Regions from separate parts of the Cetobacterium sp. NK01 genome, predicted to be linked through region 1. Evidence: riboswitches for the same ligand, from Rfam matches in the RefSeq annotation. Region 1 holds a riboswitch; each other region holds the start of a gene.

Region 1 (2,210 bases):
CAATATTTGGACCAGCGATAATATCGGTGCTTTATTTTAAAAATGTGAATAGTAAAAGTGTTTTATCGGGAATTTTAGTTGGAATGTTTATATTTTTAATGTGGAAAGTTTTAGGATTAGATAGTTATATGTATGAGTTATTACCAGGATTTTTTACTAATTTAATAACGGTTTATATAGTAGAGAAAGTAGTTTTTAAAAATGTAGTTGAAGCTTAAAAAAAAGGTGCAAAATTATTTTGCACCTTTTTCTAAATTAAGTAAATGGGATTTTATAGATAATCCATAGGCATATCCAGTTAGTTTGCCATTAGAACCAATTACTCTATGACAAGGAATAACTATGGGGATGGGATTTTTGTTGTTTGCTAATCCCACAGCTCTACATGCCTTAGGATTGCCAATAGCAATTGCAATATCTTTATAAGTTTTAACTTCTCCATAAGGAATATTAAGTAATGCTGTCCAAACAGATTTTTGGAACTCTGTTCCAATAGGATTTATTTTAAATGTAAATTTTTTTCTCTTGCCATTTAGAAATTCATCAATCTCTTTAAACGACTCTTTTAAAAATTTTGTAAGTTTAAAAGTTCTATTTGAAGTAGGGTTGTTAAGTTCAATTTTAATAATTTCATTATTTAATTCTTCAATTTTAAGTAAACCAAATGGAGTGTCAAAAATATAAAAATAACCTGGGATAATATTTTTCATAAACTCTCCTTAAAAATTTTTTATCTAAATTGTACTTAAAAAATATAAATAAATCAAGGTTAATTTAAAATATATTTTGTTCACTTATTGTTTAAAACTTTTAAAAATGAAGTGATTATAGTATAATAAGACGTTATGGTTTTTATAAATTAAAAGGGAATTAAGTGAAAAGCTTAAACGGTCACGCCACTGTAAAATGGACAAAAATAGATAAACCACTGGGAAACTGGGAAGGGCTATTGGAGGATGAAGTTGAGTCAGGATACCTGCCATAAAAATAAACTGCGAGTGACAGAATGGGAGGATTAAATTAAATGAAAAAAAGATTTTATATTGCAGGATTGATTCTTGCATCTAGTTTATCAATGGGACAAGACAAGGTTGTGAAGTTAGAAGAAAGTGTTATAACAAGTGAAAATACAGAGACAACAATAGCAGATATACCTAAAAATATAACTGTATTAACAGGGGAAGAGATAACGCAAAGGGGAGCGAAAACAGTAGCAGAAGCTTTAAAATTAGTATCAAGTGTCACTGTAAAAGAGATGGGTGGAGCAGATGCCGCTTTTGATATAAGAGGTCAAGGGCCTACAGCAAAGTCAAATGTTATAGTATTAGTTGATGGAGCGCCAATTAATTCGATTGATTTATCAGGATATCAAACAAGCAATATTCCAGTAGATAATATAGAGAGAATTGAAGTAATACCTTCTGGAGGGTCAGTTTTATACGGAGATGGAGCAGTTGGAGGAACAATAAATATAGTGACAAAAGCACCTGAAAATAAAAAAAATTATGGAAGCTTAAATAGTGAAATAGGATCTTATGGATTAAAAAAACAGCAAATTACATATGGAACTAAAATAGGAGAAAAGCTTTTAGTTGAAGTAGATTATTTGAAAAAAGAAAAAGATGGATATAGGGATTATTCTAAAGATGATTTACAAAGTTTTGGATTTAGAAGTAGATATAAACTTAATGATGGAGAGTTAAAATTTAAATATAATTATTCTAAAAATGATTTTAAAGCTCCGGGAGCATTGACTAAAGATGAAGTTAATGAAGACAGAACACAATCTAATCCAAATGCTTGGAGAATTGATGGAAAAACAGAGAAAAATAATTTTGTAGGAGATTACTTATATAATATAAATTCTGATTTAGAATTTAAACTATTAGGAAGATATGCTCATGAAAACTACTCTTCAAATGGAAGTAATTACAAGACAGAAGTTAAATATTTAAAGCCACAACTTAAATATTCATATTTAGATGAGAATTATGTTGTATTTGGTGGAGATATTTATCAGGGAGAGACAAGAGATTTTGCTTATGGAAATGGAAAATCTGAAAAAAACTCTTTAGGTGGATTTATAATAAATAGTTCTACAATAGAGAAGTTTAGATTTACTCAAGGATACAGAAGGCAAAATATTGAATACAAGGGAGATAGATTTGCAACAAGAAAGTTTAAAGAAGATGCAATAGAACTGACAGGAA
Region 2 (2,210 bases), on a different contig from region 1:
TATATTATTTAAAATAAAATCAGTAAACTCTCTATTATCAAAAATTCCATGTAAGTATGTTCCGAAAATATTGTCCTTTACTGTGGCTACTAATCTATTATCTAAAGTTATAGATTTTTCTTTCCCCTCTGTTACTCCTTGGTGAATCTCATAACCTTTAACTTGAATATCTCCTAATCCTTTTAATAACCCAGTTTCTCCTTTTAATAATCCTGTATACTGTGTTGTTACCTTCTCTTTTTCCATTGTAGTTTCTATGTCTAAAAGTCCTAGTCCTGGAAGTTCTTTTATATCTCCCTCTATTCCATAAGGATCTAACACTTTTTCTCCTAAAATTTGAAATCCTCCACATATCCCAATAATAGGAGTTCCTTTTCTAGACATTTTTATAATCTCTTGTGCGATTCCTTTCTCTTTTATATCTTTTAAATCATCTATTGTATTTTTAGATCCAGGTATAACTATCATGTCTTCATTTCCTAGTTCATGAAATGATGTCACATAATTAACATTTACATCTTTATTTGCTAGTAAAGCATCAATATCTGTAAAATTCGATATATGTTTTAATTTTATAACCGAAACTGTTATATCTGCAGTTTTTGATTTAATCTTATTAAATTTTTCTGTTACCCCATCCTCATCCTCTATGTCTAGTTCAAAGTATGGCATAACTCCTAAAATTGGAACTCCTGTCAGTTCCTCTATTTTTTCTAATCCTGGTTTTAATATATCAACATTTCCTCTAAACTTATTTATAATTACACCTTTTACTCTAGCTCTCTCTTCTGGTTCCATAAGAGATATTGTTCCATAAATTGATGCAAAAACTCCACCTCTATCAATATCTGCAACTAAAATAACAGGAGCATCAACCATTTCAGCTAATCCCATGTTTACTATATCATCTTGCTTTATATTTAATTCTACAGGGCTTCCTGCTCCCTCTATAACACATATTTGATTTTCATCTTTAATCGTATTATAAGCTTGAATTATATCTTTTTTTAACTTTGATTTATAATCTCCGTATTCAAGTCCTCCCATATTTCCGATAGACTTTCCGTTGACAATCACTTGAATCCTTCTATCCCCTGTGGGTTTTAATAAAATAGGATTCATTGTATAGTGAGCTTCTATCTCACATGCCATCGCCTGAAGAGCTTGTGCTCGCCCCATCTCATGTCCATCTTTTGTTATATAAGAGTTCAGTGCCATATTTTGAGATTTAAAAGGTGAAACTGTGTATCCATCTTTAAAAAATGCTCTACATAAGCCTGTAACTGTTATACTCTTCCCTGCTCCTGAAGACGTCCCAACAACCATTATGTTCTTATGTTTCATAATATCATTTCTCCTAAATTTGTGAAGTTTAGCGGAAATATAAAAAATGCGAAAATGAATAGAATATTGCTAATTAGAATTGAAATTGACAGTTCTAAATACAAATCTGTTCACCGCAGATTTTATATTTTCTTTTATATTCATGGCAGATATCCTGACTCAGATTCATCCTACTCTTAGGCCTTCCCATAAAAACTACAGTGGCTTAGTCTAATTTCGTCCTCCTTACAGTGGCGGGACCGTGCGAGATTTTCACTCAACTTTCCTTTTAATCAAATTATTGAACCATAAATATTATACATATTTATCATAATTATACATAATGATTATGCACAAGTCAACCTTTTTTAAAAGTTTATGTTTAAAAATTAAACTTAATTTTACGTATATATTTTCATATAAAAACTTTCAAGAAATAAAAAAGAAAAACAAAATTTATTCGTAAATTAAATGTGACAATATTAAATTTTATAAGGGAGTGATTAAATATGAATGATGTAAAAACAAATAAACAACCTCTTATTATTGAGGATAAAATTATTAATGTACCTCCTATGTTTGTAGAACTTTTTGCTTTAAACCCAAGAAATTTAAAAAAATGGTTAGTAGGAGCAAAAAATTCAAATAAATCATATGAAGATCTTAAAGTTAAAGATATTTTAAATACAAAAGTTAATGCTGCTGTAAATGATGAGGCTTTTTTGTTAGATGTTACCTTTGGTAACAAAACACATAAGTTATATTTAAAAAAACCAGAGGTAAACAAAGGATTAGATTTTATACTAACAGAGGGAGATAAATTTAAAATAGAAACTAATCTTCATTTAAATGAAATAAATGAAAATAAATGTAACATTCACCTAGAG
Region 3 (2,210 bases), 500 kb from region 1:
CATACTTTCTCCTTTTAATAAAAAGCGGAAGAGTTTAACTCTTCCAATTAATGAGAAGCTTTTCTTCCTTTAGCATACTCTGCTTTTTTTACTAATATGTCTTCAGGTTGTCTAGATTCTAACTCTTTAGCTTTCTCTATAAATATATTTTGAATAGATTCAATCTCTCCCAGTCCTTTTAAATTTACCTCTATCTCAAAACCATTTTCTTCTAGAGCCTCTTTCCAATCTTCTGCTATATCATTTTTAGCATGATCTCCTGCCACAAACATAAGAGGCATTAAAGTAACTTTTCTTTTATTATCTCTTTTTAATTCTTTCACAACATTTTCTAAACTAGGATATCCCTCAACAGTCCCAATATATATAGAGTTTTTTAAATCTCTAGTTATGTAGGCCAGCATAGGATATGCTGACAATGCTGGATGTTCTGTTCCATGTCCTATCATTACAACACCTTCATCGTGTTTTAAATTGCCAATTTCTTTTTCTATAACTTCAATTAAGTTAAAATAATCCTGCACTTCTGTCAATAAAGGAGTTCCTACTCTAATATCTTCAAATTTATCAGAGTAAATCTCTACTTCTCTTTTAAGAGCTTCCATCTCTGTTCCATTTATTATGTAAGTAGGTTGTATAATTACATGTTGATAGCCTTGTTCTATTAATTTCTCTAAAATTTGAGAAGTATTTAAATTTTCAATACCTCTTTTAGATAATATTCTATTTATAATTCTTGATGTATAAACTTGAAAAAAATCAAGTTTATCAAACTCTTTCTTTAATTTTTCATTTATTATATCTATTGTTTTTTCTTTTGTATCTTCGTGTGTTGTTCCAAAATGTGCTGCTATAATTGCACCTTTTTCCATGTTTTTGTAAAAATTCATACCTAATCTCCCTATATCATTTTAATATACTATTTTAAATCAAAAATTTTCACCAATAAAAAAAACCTCCCTTTTGGAAATACTAAAAGAGAAGCGTAATTTTCTTTACCTTCTCTGTCCTCGCAGAATTTTAAATAATGGCAGGTCTCCTGACTTAGATTCACCCTACTAACAGCCCTTCCCAAGGTTAAAATTACCTCAGTGGTATTGCTATTTTCATCCTCTATACAGTGGCGGGACCGTTTGAGATTTACACTCAATTCCCTTTTAATCAAATTGAACCATTACAGTTTATCTAATTAATATTAACACTTTATCGTACAAATTTCAATCAAATTATCTAAAATTTATAACATTATCATCTATTATTTATATTATTTATTATGCTAAGTATTGACTTTTATATAAAAAAAAAGTTACTATTAAAGTTAGAAAGAAATGTATATTAAGGAGAAATTTTTTATGAAAAAGACATCTTTTGGAACTCTTATTTACTATTTAAAAAAGGAAAATAAACTTCTTATTCTCTTTTTAAGTGTTAGGTTAGCTATGACTGCTATTGACGTTTACTCTCCTCTTTTAATTAAAAATTTAATTGATGATGCTCTTCCATCTAAAAATATTAATCTACTGTTAAAATTTTCTGTAGTTTTAATAGTTCTTTATATTTTACGATTAATCTTCGCTGTTAATTCACAAGCCAATGGAAAATTAATGGGAAGTAAGATTAAACAAAGTATGAGAAATGACCTTTTAAGTAAACTTTTAAATCAACCTAGTGAATTTTTTAAGAAAAATCAAAGTGGAGATTTAATATCTAGAGTTATTAATGACTTAGATAGTGTTTCTACTCTTTGTCATAGAGGTTTAGAAGATTTCATTTTCTCTGTTATAACTATTTTAGCCTCTATTTTTATTATGTTTGATTTTGATTTAAAACTTTCATTGATTACCTTATTTCCTTTACCATTAACATTAATATTTGTTTATAGAGAAAATAAAAAAATGAAAGCGGGACATCGAAATGTTCGAAAAAATTCAGGTCTACTTTCTGCTAATCTTCATGATATTTTAAGAACAATTGCTTTTTTAAAAGATAATTATTTAGAAGATTATGCACAGAAAAGATTTTTTGAAAAAAACTCTACTCTTTTAGAAAGTGAAAAGAGAAATATGGTCCCTTCTAGCTTAATTGTTTCTGGAGTTACTTTTTACTCAAATATAACACAACTTATAATTATTTTGGCTGGTGGTTATCTCTATATAAAAGATGGAGTTACAATGGGAGTTATTTTATCTTTCTTACTTTTAGTTGATCGT
Region 4 (2,210 bases), on a different contig from region 1:
TCGTTATGTAAATAATTAATATAAGTTACAGATTCTAAACTATCTGAAACTTCTGCCCTATATTTTAAGTAAAAATCATTTAATTCATATTTACTTTTTGAAAATTTTGATGCATATTTAATATTTTCATCAAATATATATTGAGGTATTGTTCCTCCTAAGTGAGTCTCAGATTTTGCATGACTATATTTAAACTCTATATCACCATTATCTAAAAGATATTTTCCTGTATAATCAAAAGAGTATTTATCAACTTTTTCTTTAGTTCCATCAGATAATTTTCTTCCTGATCCATGAGAATTATACTTACTAAATGAAATCTCATTTAGAAAATTATTACCAATTTTAGTTCCGTAAGTTATATTTTCTGAAAATAACCCGTGACTTCCAGCATTAAAATTTATAGAACCGTAGTTTTGTCTATCCTCAACTGTTTTTGTAGTAATATTAATGATACCTCCAACAGAACCATCACCATATAAAACTGCTCCACCACTTGGAATAACTTCAATTCTTTCAATTCTTTCAACAGGAATTTGAGAAAGATTATAGCTATCAGAACTTCCTAAACCTGTTCTATTTATAGGAACACCATCTATTGTAACAATAATATTTTTATTAGCGTACATTGGGTTTTGTCCTCTTAAATCAAATCTTATTTCACCACCCGCATATTCTCTAGCAAATAACCCTGGTACATCTCTTAAAACTTGAACTAAATTTGTTGAACCACTTTTTTCAATTTCCTCTGCTGTTATAATAGAAATATTTGTGGGAGTATCTCTAACTGTTGTTTCAAAGTTTTGGGTAGTAATAACCGTATCCTCTAATTTTACAAAATTTTTATTTTCATTTCCTCTTGTTGCATTTGTCACAACAAGTAAAGACAGTAACAATAATTTTTTGTTCATGTTTTCCTCCAATTGCTCTTTTAAAATAAAAAAATCTAATAAAAAACCAAAGACTTCTTAAACTTTAGCTTTTATTAGAAATTAGGAGTTTTTATTTAATTACAAAAAATCATGTCATAAAATATACTCTTATTTCTTATTTTTCCCCCACGAAAAACAAAAAACTAAATTTTAAATAAGTCTCCTGACTCAGCTTCATCCTACTTCTAATCCTTCCCAGATTTTTTCCAGTGGTTTATTAGTTTCGTCTGCAATACAGTAGCTTGGGGCTGTGTGGGATTCTCACCCATCTTCCTCTATTAAGCCTTTTGGCATTTAAAATACTTTTACAATATAATACTTTAATTTCAATTTGTCAATTATTTGAATATAGTATTTATTTTTTGAATAATTTCTAAAATTTTTGCTATTTTTTGTAATATAAAAAGGGAGTCTTTAACCCTCCCTTTTTAATTTTATTACTATAATATTTTTCTAACTTGCCAAAAGTGATCATCCCAATAACCATCTACCTCTGAAATTATAACCCCTTTAGAAGTAGATGCATGTAAAAATCTATTATCTCCTAAATATACTCCAACATGATGAGTTTTTCTCCAACCAATTTTAAAAAACACTAAATCTCCAACTTCCCAGTAATTACGTTTTTTTACTTTATCGCCCTCTTGAGATAAATTTTTCGTTGTTCTTGGCAAATCCAATGCAAATTTCTCTTTATATAAATGCTGCATTAGGGCTGAACAATCCACGCCACTTTTTGATGTTCCTCCCATTTTATATCTAGTACCTTTCCATTCTTTATAAAAAGATGTTATTTTAGCAATTCTTTCATTTCTTTCTCTTTCACTAATTCTAGCTGATGAACATCCTGTAAAAAAAATCAAAACTAACAAAAGCAGAGTTTTAAAAAAAGAACTATTTTTTAACAAAGTTTAATTTTTCTCCCGCTGATGTAATTATTATAAATCCATCTTTTGTAATTTCTACCTCTTTTGATTCTTTAAGATTTTTCAAATATTCCTGCTCTTGTACCATTAAATTTTCAGGCCCCATCATTCTTGTAGATCCAGGATCTTTAATAGATATCTTATTGCCATCTAACACATAGTTTGCAAAATATCTGTTAACTCCAGAAGTTCCAGTTACTTTATCTTTGTCAAAATTAATATCTATCTCACTCTCTGGAATTACTCCTTGAAGAACATAGGTATTACCTAAAAGTTTTGCACCAATATCTTCTTTTTTTCCAAAACATCCTACAAATAATGTCATAGCAATTATAAATAGTACTATTTTTTT

The links. Region 1 has a riboswitch for cobalamin ahead of NON08_RS07585 (TonB-dependent receptor). Riboswitches for the same ligand answer to the same signal wherever they lie in the genome.
Region 2: another riboswitch for cobalamin. It lies ahead of NON08_RS10760 (cobyric acid synthase); the one in region 1 lies ahead of NON08_RS07585 (TonB-dependent receptor).
Region 3: another riboswitch for cobalamin. It lies ahead of NON08_RS05340 (sirohydrochlorin cobaltochelatase); the one in region 1 lies ahead of NON08_RS07585 (TonB-dependent receptor).
Region 4: another riboswitch for cobalamin. It lies ahead of NON08_RS10935 (TonB-dependent receptor); the one in region 1 lies ahead of NON08_RS07585 (TonB-dependent receptor).

The regions. Positions count from the first base shown of each region.
Region 1 covers NZ_JANIBO010000001.1:1,552,289-1,554,498, forward strand. The annotation lists gene putP (sodium/proline symporter PutP) at 1-218, shown strand, start outside; gene NON08_RS07580 (methylated-DNA--[protein]-cysteine S-methyltransferase) at 234-710, opposite strand; cobalamin riboswitch at 830-999, shown strand; gene NON08_RS07585 (TonB-dependent receptor) at 1,025-2,210, shown strand, end outside.
Region 2 covers NZ_JANIBO010000002.1:328,393-330,602, forward strand. The annotation lists gene NON08_RS10760 (cobyric acid synthase) at 1-1,344, opposite strand, end outside; cobalamin riboswitch at 1,471-1,649, opposite strand; gene NON08_RS10765 (hypothetical protein) at 1,833-2,210, shown strand, end outside.
Region 3 covers NZ_JANIBO010000001.1:1,056,827-1,059,036, reverse strand. The annotation lists gene NON08_RS05345 (ABC transporter substrate-binding protein) at 1-3, opposite strand, end outside; gene NON08_RS05340 (sirohydrochlorin cobaltochelatase) at 48-890, opposite strand; cobalamin riboswitch at 1,012-1,191, opposite strand; gene NON08_RS05335 (ABC transporter ATP-binding protein) at 1,353-2,210, shown strand, end outside.
Region 4 covers NZ_JANIBO010000002.1:358,071-360,280, forward strand. The annotation lists gene NON08_RS10935 (TonB-dependent receptor) at 1-911, opposite strand, end outside; cobalamin riboswitch at 1,068-1,245, opposite strand; gene NON08_RS10940 (C40 family peptidase) at 1,373-1,804, opposite strand; gene NON08_RS10945 (META domain-containing protein) at 1,827-2,210, opposite strand, start outside.